3 regions of the Rhodopseudomonas boonkerdii genome follow, and region 1 is predicted to be linked to each of the others. Evidence: predicted binding sites of a transcription regulator. Region 1 holds the regulator's gene; each other region holds the start of a gene.
What was found. Region 1 encodes LexA, which represses DNA repair genes until DNA is damaged. Its sites were predicted from a motif close to TGTTCNNNNTGTGTTCNG; they were not measured.
Positions count from the first base shown of each region.

Region 2: the regulator LexA is predicted to act here: its motif matches at 1,202-1,219, upstream of E0H22_RS18480 (DNA recombination protein RmuC).
Region 3: the regulator LexA is predicted to act here: its motif matches at 1,518-1,535, upstream of recA (recombinase RecA).

Region 1 covers NZ_CP036537.1:2,815,181-2,818,386, forward strand. The annotation lists gene E0H22_RS13050 (ComEC/Rec2 family competence protein) at 1-1,396, shown strand, start outside; gene lexA (transcriptional repressor LexA) at 1,403-2,113, opposite strand; gene E0H22_RS13060 (GNAT family N-acetyltransferase) at 2,358-2,867, opposite strand; gene E0H22_RS13065 (Orn/Lys/Arg family decarboxylase) at 2,933-3,206, opposite strand, start outside.
Region 2 covers NZ_CP036537.1:4,002,217-4,005,422, reverse strand. The annotation lists gene E0H22_RS18485 (fumarate hydratase) at 1-939, shown strand, start outside; gene E0H22_RS18480 (DNA recombination protein RmuC) at 1,231-2,898, shown strand; gene E0H22_RS18475 (hypothetical protein) at 2,942-3,206, shown strand, end outside.
Region 3 covers NZ_CP036537.1:3,987,872-3,991,077, forward strand. The annotation lists gene E0H22_RS18365 (DUF6489 family protein) at 1-46, opposite strand, end outside; gene recA (recombinase RecA) at 332-1,429, opposite strand; gene E0H22_RS18375 (hypothetical protein) at 1,611-1,802, opposite strand; gene E0H22_RS18380 (PaaI family thioesterase) at 2,029-2,460, shown strand; gene E0H22_RS18385 (hypothetical protein) at 2,478-2,792, opposite strand; gene E0H22_RS18390 (YnfA family protein) at 2,868-3,188, opposite strand.

The DNA.
Region 1 (3,206 bases):
GGGACTCGGCCATGTGTTGTCAATCTCGGGTTATCACATGGCGGTGGTCGCCGGCGTCGTATTTTTCGTGACGCGGGCGCTGCTGGCGCTGGTCCCGTTGCTGACGGTGACATTCCCGATCAAGAAAGCCGCGTCCGCTGCGGCGCTGCTTGCCGCGCTTTTCTATCTGCTGCTGTCCGGTGCCGAGGTCGCGACACAACGTTCCTTTATCATGACGGCGGTGGTGCTGATCGCAATCATGGTCGATCGCCGCGCCATCACCTTTCGCACGTTGGCGATCGCAGCGCTGATCGTGCTCGCCATCACACCGGAAGCGCTGGTACATCCGAGCTTTCAGATGTCTTTTGCTGCGACGCTCGGTCTCGTCGCCTTGGTCCAGATCGGGATGCCCGCGCTGTTTGCGACATCGGAAAGTTCGATCATGGCACGGATCGCGCTGTGGGGCGGGCGCGAACTTGCACTGCTGCTGCTGGCTTCGTTGATCGCCGGTCTCGCGACGATGCCTTACGCGGCCTACCATTTCCATCGCATCACGCCCTACGGGATCGTGGCCAATCTGCTGGCGATGCCGGTGGTGTCGGCGCTCGTGATGCCGGCGGGGCTGCTCGGTCTTCTCGCCATCCCGTTCGGCTTCGACAGCGTGTTCTGGCAGATCATGGAGCTTGGCCTTCAATGGATGATCTTTGTGTCCAAATGGGTGGCCGGATTGCCAGGCGCGATCGGCCGGGTGCCCGCCTTCGGGACAGGACCGTTGGTCCTAGCCAGCTTCGGCATTGTCCTTCTGGCATTGCTGCGGACGCCGCTACGCTATGCGGGCGCGATCGCTCTGGCGATGGCGATGTTCTGGGCCGCATCGACAAAGCAACCCGATGTCCTGATTGCCGCCGACGGTCATAGCGTGGCTGTGCGCGGGCGCGACGGGCGGCTGCATGTGATGCGGAGCGCCAAAGATGCGTTTCAGGTGAAGGAATGGCTGGGCGCGGATGCAGACGCAAGATTGCCGACAGATGCATCGCTCGGCCATGGTGTATCGTGCGACCCGTCGGGCTGCGTCACGGCCCTCGGCGACGGGAGCCTGATCGCGCTGACATTGCAGGCAGACGCATTCAGCGACGATTGCGCGCGAGCCGCGGTGATTGTCACAGCCCGTCAGCCGCCGGCCGATTGCAGGGCGATGGTGATCGATCGCGAGACTCTGCGAGTTCGGGGGGCAACGGGCCTGTATCGCTCCAGCGACGGCTTTGTTATCGAAGCTTCCCGCGCTCGCGGTCTCGATCGCCCCTGGGCACGCGCCCCGCTTGAGGCCATTGGATCAGAAGCACCGACCGACAGTTCGCGATCCCGGCCGGTCGATGCAACGCCGGCGGAGACGGATCTCCAGCCCGACGAGCAGTGAGCGCGCTCAGTAGCGGCGATAGAGGCCGGTGAGCTTACCCTGGATGCGGACACGGTTCGGCGGCAGGATGCGAACCTCATAGGCCGTGTTCGCCGGCTCCAGCGCGATGGACGCGCCGCGGCGGCGGAAGCGTTTCAGTGTGGCTTCCTCGTCGTCGATCAGGGCGACGACAATGTCGCCGGTATCGGCGCTGTCGGACTTCTGGATCAGTGCCATGTCGCCATCGAGAATACCGGCGTCCTGCATGGAATCGCCTCGTACTTCGAGGGCGTAATGTTCGCCGCTGCCGAGCATGTCCTGCGGTACGCTAATGGAGTGGCTGCGGGTCTGCAGCGCCTCGATGGGCGTTCCGGCTGCTATCCGGCCCATGACAGGCACCGAAATGGTGCGACCGCCGTCATCGTCGCTCGCAACAGGGGCGGGGGTGGACCGGTTCTTGCCGAGATTTCCCTCGATCACGCTCGGCGTGAAACCCCGTCGAGCGGCCGGTGCAGCCGTGTTCAATTCTGGCAGCTTGATCACTTCGATCGCGCGGGCGCGGTTGGGCAGGCGGCGGATGAAGCCGCGTTCTTCCAGCGCGGTGATCAGCCGATGGATTCCCGATTTGGAGCGCAGATCCAGCGCATCCTTCATTTCGTCGAAGGAAGGGGGGACGCCGGCTTCCTTTAGCCGCTGGTCGATAAAACGGAGCAGTTCGTATTGTTTGCGCGTGAGCATCTGAAGCCATCCTCAGTTGGCAAGGCCATCAAGTGACGGTGGTCGGGCCGCCGCGTGTGTTTCAGGACCTCGCGATTGGTGGCCGGTGAGGCCATCAGGCGAGGCAGTCACGAGTTTGGGCACTCTCGATTTCACTAAGCCACAGAATCTCGAAACAAATCATGAACGGACCCTATCTGTTCCGTAGATGTTCCGCAATCACTAATTTCGCTTCAAAGATGCGGTTTATCGACCGGATTTTGGCTCAGAGAATTCGTTCGGACAGCGGCATCGGCGGCGGCGGCGTGGTCGCGCCGGCAGCGAGCGAGCGCTGTACCATTACCGTGTCGGCCCAGCGACCGGAGCGATAGGCGACACCGGAAAGAACGCCCGCACGGACGAAGCCGAAGCGGTCGTGCAGACCGAGGGAGGCGACGTTATCGGCGTCGATATAGCCGATGATCTGCCTGAAGCCGGCGGCTGCGCAGACGTCGATCAGTTCGCGCAGCAACCTGGCACCCACGCCTTTGCCGGTGTGTTCGTGATGCACATAGATCGAGTGCTTCACCGCATAGCGATAGGCCGGACGCTTACGAAACTGAACCACATAGGCGTAGCCGACCACTTCGCCGCCGCGCGTCGCCACGATATGGGGGAAGCGCTTGTTCTTCAGGTTCTTGCGGCGATCGCGCAGATCGTCCGGCTGCATCGCGTCGGCATCGCTGACGCCTTCTTCCACACCCTGGCGGATGTGACGGCGATAGATCGCGAGCATGGCGTCCACATCGCTGTCACGCGACGGGCGAACGACGATCGGTGTTTCGGTCTCTGCCTGTAAAGTCACTTCCGTGGATCCCGCTCTTGGGAAACCACGTAAGTATGGAGCCGGATGCGTCCGCTGGCATCCACCTTTCGATAGACGCCCTGGATTTCGACGTCGAAGCCCGGGAAGGTGTTGAAACAGGTCTCGAACATCTTGAGATAATCAATCATCGGCTGCGCGCGCTCGGTGAGGCGCTCGCCCGGCACGATGGTGGCGATGCCGGGCGGATAGACCACGAAGGGCGTGGTGGCGATGCGGCCGGTAATCTCGTCGATAGGCAGATAGTCGACG
Region 2 (3,206 bases), 1.2 Mb from region 1:
CTCGCCATCGTCATCGGCGGCACCTCCGCCGAGCTGTGCATGAAGACGGTGAAGCTCGCTTCCGCGCGCTATCTCGATGCGCTGCCGACCCAGGGTTCGGCGGACGGCAATGCCTTCCGCGATCTGGAGATGGAGCAGGAAATCCTCAAGATGACGCAGTCGTCCGGCGTCGGCGCGCAGTTCGGCGGCAAGTATTTCTGCCACGACGTGCGCGTCATCCGCATGCCGCGCCACGGCGCCTCGCTGCCGATCGGCCTCGGCGTGTCCTGTTCGGCGGATCGTCAGGTGCTCGGCAAGATCACCAGGGACGGCATCTATCTCGAGGAGCTCGAGCACAATCCGGCGCAGTATCTGCCGAAGGTGGAAGAGTCGCTCGGCGGCGATGTCGTCAAGATCGACCTCAACAAGCCGATGAAGGACATTCTCGCGACGCTGTCGCAATATCCCACCAAGACGCGCCTGTCGCTCACCGGCACCATGATCGTCGCGCGTGACGCGGCGCATGCGAAGCTGCGCGACCGCCTGGAGAAGGGCGAGCCGCTGCCGGATTACTTCAAGAACCACCCGGTCTATTACGCCGGCCCGGCCAAGACGCCGGAAGGCTATGCTTCGGGCGCCTTCGGCCCGACCACGGCCGGCCGCATGGACTCGTTCGTCGACCAGTTCCAGGCCGCAGGCGGCTCCATGGTGATGGTCGCCAAGGGTAATCGCGCGGTCGCTGTCCGCGAGGCGTGCAAGAAGCATGGCGGCTTCTATCTCGGCTCCATCGGCGGCTCCGCCGCGAACCTCGCCGAGCACTGTATCAAGAAGGTTGAGGTGGTCGAGTATCCCGAGCTCGGCATGGAAGCGATCTGGAAGATCGAGGTCGAGGATTTCCCAGCCTTCATCATCATCGACGACAAGGGCAACGACTTCTTCAAGGAACTGAACCTGGGCTGATCGTTCGGGGCGGGCCACCAACTCCGCCCCTCAGCCTCCGCCCTCATCCTGAGGAGCACGCCGTAGGCGTGCGTCTCGAAGGATGGCCGCAAAACTCCGGAGCCTTGCCATTTCATGGTTCGAGACGGCGCTACCAGCGGCGCAATTGCGCCGCTAGGCCTCCTCACCATGAGGGCCGGAAAGTGGGGCGGCTTATCTGACTAATCCCCGGTTTCCGTCCCCGCCCACCCCACGGAGGGTTGCGGGAATCTTCTGCTCTCGCTAGAACAAAAAGAGTACGCGAGAGATGCCGTGACCGAATTCGCTCCCTATTTCCCGATCGCCACGCTGGCGCTGGCTTTCATCGCCGCGCTGTTCGCGATCGTGGCCGTCATCGTGGTTGTGCGTCGTCCGCTGGCGCTGGAGCGTGCCGAGGTGAGCGAGCTTCTGCGCTTCGAGGGCGATGCCATTCGTGCTGCGTCGGATGCGGAGATCCGCGCCGTGCGGCAGGAGCTGGTGCAGACCATCAACCAGCAGCAAGGCGCTGCCGCCACCATGATGCTGAAACTCTCCGAACAACTGCTCCGGCAGGTGGACAGCTTCGGCCTGCGTCTCGAAACCTCGAACAAGACTACCGAAGGGCGCATCAACGAGATCGGCACCAAGCTGAATACGGATATCGGCCGCATGGAGCAGGGCGCGGCGGCCCATAGCGAAGCGCTGCGCACCATGGTCGAACGCAAGCTCGATCAGTCCGGTGCCGCGCATGCGGACTCTGCGCGAAATCTGCGTGAAGAACTCAGCGGCAGTTTCCAGCGCATGCGCCAGGGCGTCTCTGAAACACTTGGCGAGATCAGCAACCATCAGAAAGAGCGTCTCGACGCGACAAAGCTTGCCATCGACGAACTGATCCGCACCCAGGGCGCAAGCAGCGAGCAGCTCCGCCAGACCGTCGAAGGCCGGCTCGACCAGCTTCGCACCGAGAATGCCGCGGAGCTGGAGAAGGTCCGCACCACCGTCGACGAGAAGCTGCAGACCACACTGGAAGCGCGGCTCAACGAGAATTTCGGCCGCGTGGTCGAACAGCTCAACAAGGCCTATGAGGTGTTCGGCGAGATGCGCAGCATCTCCACCCATGTGGGCGATCTCAAGAACGTCCTCACCAATCCAAAACTGCGCGGCACATTCGGCGAAGTGCAGCTCGCGATGCTACTGCAGGATTTTCTGTCGCCGACGCAATATGTGAAGGATGCGCAGATCAAGCCGAACTCGGCGGAGCGCGTTGAATATGCCATCCGCCTGCCGATGATCGATGGCGACGAGATGCTGCTGCCGGTGGACGCGAAGTTTCCGCGCGAGGACCACGAGCACATGCTCGAAGCGCTGGAGGCTAACGACATCGAGCTGGCCGGGCACTTCCGCAAGCAGCTCGAAAACCGCATCAAGGCTTTCGCCAAGGACATCGCGAAGAAATACATCAACCCGCCGCGCACCACCGAGCGCGCCATCCTGTTCCTGCCGACCGAAAGCCTGTTCGCCGAGGTGCTGCGCATTCCCGGCCTGTTCGACCACGTGCAGCGCGAATGCAATGTGATGCTGGCCGGTCCGACGACCTTCGCCGCCATCCTGCACGCGTTCCAGGTCAACCATCGCTCCATGGTGATCGCGGAGCGCTCCGGGGATGTCTGGAAGATCCTCAGCGCCGTGCGCACCGAATTCAAGCGCTACAACGACACCGTGGGCAAGGTCGCGCGCCAGCTCAACACTGCGGCGGGCTCGGTTGCCGAACTCGACAAGCGGAGCCGCCTGATGGATCGCGCGCTCCGCGATGTCGCCGTGATGCCGGACGACGGCAGCGCGGCGCGGATGCTGGGCCTCAACGAAACGCCGCCGGATGATGGCGACGACGATTTGATCAAGGCCATGGGCGGCACAGCGCGCGACGCCGTGCTGGAGGAAGACGCGCCATCGCCGGATTGATCGACGCTGCCGCGCAGAACGCGTTCGGCTGCTTTGGGATTCGATGAATATCGTGCTGGCTGGCCGACGAATCCGGCTCGACAAGATCCGACTCAGCGACGCAGTCGCATGCGTCCAGTTAACCATGATCTGCGGGACTCGATTCTGCCCGAACCCGCAAGCCTGTGCGGAAAAAAGAAAAGCGGTGACGACTCGGCTCGCCCTGTTTCAATTGGTCCTTGAAACGATCCGAGATTCGAGGCGGGCCATGATCGATGCTCTGAGGATGAACATGACCGTGGTGGCGCTGCTCGCTGCAGCAAGCGCGA
Region 3 (3,206 bases), 1.2 Mb from region 1:
CGCGTGCCTCAAGCGGCGTGCAGTCCACGGTGACGGTTACCTTCATTGCCAATCCCCCTCATCCGGTCTGCAAATCAATGCGAGCGGACAGTATCGCCGCGGTCGCCGCCGCGATGCAAGCGATGCGCGGTGCAGGGACCCGGCCTCGCAATATCCGGCCGGCGCGGATCCGACCCAAGCTGCAGCTCCAAACGAACAGGGCCCCGCGAACGGGGCCCTCGACGTATGCGACAGGCATTGCGAGGCATCGGCAACAGACCCCCGCAACACACCGCCGCGAACCGATTTTCGCAGCTGATCCGACCCTGCTCGGCAAGGCCGAACGCGCCGATCAATCCTCAGCAGGCTCCGCGTCGTCGCCGTCATCGCTTTCCGGCTTGCCTGCGAGAATCTGCTCGGCGATCAGGCCGGAATTCTGCCGGATCGCCGCTTCGATCTTGGCGGTCATGTCCGGATTGGCGCGCAGAAACGCTTTCGAATTCTCGCGCCCCTGACCGAGACGCTGGCTGTCATAGGAGAACCAGGCGCCTGACTTCTCGACGATGCCGGCCTTGACGCCGAGATCGAGAATCTCGCCCATCTTGGAGACGCCTTCGCCATACATGATGTCGAATTCGACCTGCTTGAACGGCGGAGCCAGCTTGTTCTTGACCACCTTCACGCGGGTCGAGTTGCCGACCACCTCATCGCGCTCCTTGATCGCACCGATACGGCGGATGTCGAGGCGGACCGAGGCGTAGAACTTCAGCGCATTGCCGCCGGTGGTGGTTTCCGGCGAGCCGTACATCACACCGATCTTCATGCGGATCTGGTTGATGAAGATCACCATCGTGTTGGACTTGTTGATCGAGGCGGTCAGCTTGCGCAGCGCCTGGCTCATCAACCGCGCCTGCAGGCCCGGCAGCGCATCGCCCATTTCGCCTTCGAGTTCTGCCCGCGGCACCAGCGCAGCCACCGAGTCGATGATCAGCACGTCCACTGCGCCCGAGCGCACCAGCGTGTCGGCGATTTCCAGCGCCTGCTCGCCATGGTCGGGCTGCGAGATCAGGAGCTCGTCGACATTGACGCCGAGTTTGCGGGCATAGACCGGATCGAGCGCATGTTCGGCGTCCACGAAAGCGCAGATGCCGCCCTTCTTCTGCGCCTCGGCGACGCAATGCAGCGCCAGCGTGGTCTTGCCCGAAGATTCCGGCCCGTAGATCTCGATGATACGTCCCCGCGGCAGGCCGCCGACACCAAGCGCAATGTCCAGGCCGAGGGAGCCCGAGGACACCACCTCGATATCCATCGAGCGGTCGTTCTTGCCGAGCTTCATCACCGAGCCTTTGCCAAACTGGCGCTCGATCTGGGAGAGCGCAGCCGACAGGGCTTTGGACTTGTCCATGGAGGATCCTTCAACGATACGCAAGGCAGTCGGATTGGCGGCCATTGATCTAGCTCCTTATGAAGGGATTCGCGACAGGGACAAACGGAACGGCAGTGCCGCTCGATTGATTCAATGTACCCTATCTGTTCTATGTTCGCAATATGTTCTTGATGAAATCTGGGTACTGGCCGCCCATAATTTGCGGACTTGTCCGGATTGGGCTCGCAGCCCCAGGATCAGGATTTCAGACTTCGGCGGCCGCAGCGGGCAGCGGCAGCTTCGCCAGCTCCGGCGAAATCCCGATCGCATAGACTTCGGCGACCCCAGCCTTGCGCAGACGCTTCAGCTCGGCCACTGCGTGGTCAAGGGTTTCGACGGTACCGTAAAACACCTTCTCCGTCGGCTTATACGGCGTTCCGTAGATGCTGTAGGCCATGGGCGGAAAGCGTCCGGTCGATCTGCTGCTATCAGCCAGTCGTATAGCGGCCCGCAGCGATTTGTCTATCAAAATAGACAACTCCACAAGGAGTTGGGCTGCGGCGCATTCACGCGATCCGATGACCAGCGCAGCGGTTCCGGGCGAAGCCTTTCATTTCCAATGACGCCGGATACGATCTGACGGCATCGTCCCCATTCACCGCTCATCGCCTCAGGACACCCGCATGGACGCCACCACCCGCATCCGCGACAGTTTTGCCAAGCAAGGCCTGATGACCACGCTCGGCGCATCGCTCGGCAACATTGCGCCGGGCGCAGTGGAGATCGTGATGATCCCCTCGCCCGCCATTTCGCAGCAACATGGCTTCGTCCATGCGGGTGCTGTCAGCGCAATCGCCGACAGCGCCGCGGGCTATTCGGCCCTCAGCCTGATGCCCGAAGGCACGGGCGTGCTGACAACCGAATTCAAGATCAATCTGGTCGCGCCGGCCGTGGGCGAGCGTATTGTCGCGCGCGGGCGCGTGGTGAAGCCCGGGCGCACGCTGACGCTCACGCAGTCCGAGGTCTTCGCCATCGGCAATGGTCAGGAGAAGCTGATCGCCCTCCTCACCGCCACGATGATGACCCTCAGGGATCGCGACGGCATCAGCGATTGACACCTGCGCGAGGCGGCTCAGCGCGCGAGTTGGCTCACCAGATCGCAGCTTGCGATGCGATTGACGTCGGCAAGACGTCGCTCGACAGGCGCGGCGAGATCGATGGTCTTGAGCAGTTCGGTCAGTTGCCGGTGCGCGCGTTCAGCGTCCGCAGCCGGCAGCGGCGCTTCGTCATAGGCATCGATATAGGGCGCGACGAGATGGTGCAGCAGCTGACAGAGCGCGCTGTGCTCGGGCGCACGGCTGCTGAGATCGGCGAGCTTTTGCTGGAAGGAACGGAAGCTGTGCAGGCCGTGGTGCTGCTGTTCGAACCATGTGCTGAGATCGTTCATCATAGCCTCTTCAGATTTGTGAAGAAGCTGCGAGCTTTTACACGATCCCGCGCGGAAAGGCCAGCATGTGCCCGGCTAACGCGGTCCGGCGATGATCACCGCAGCGCCGATCAAGCAGATCGCCGCCCCCACAATATCCCAGCGATCCGGACGAAAGCCCTCGGCGAGCCAGAGCCACAACACCGACATCGCAATATAGATACCGCCATAGGTGGCATAGGCTCGGCCCGCAGCTTCGCTTTCGACCAACGTCAGAAGCCACGCGAACACGAGCAACGACGCAACGCCTGGCACCAGTATCCACGCGGACTTGCCGAGCCGCAGCCAGGCCCAAAAGGCGAAGCAGCCAACGATTTCGGCTAGAGCAGCGCCGATGAAAACCGAAGCCGTTCGCATAGGTCCTGCTTGTTGCCT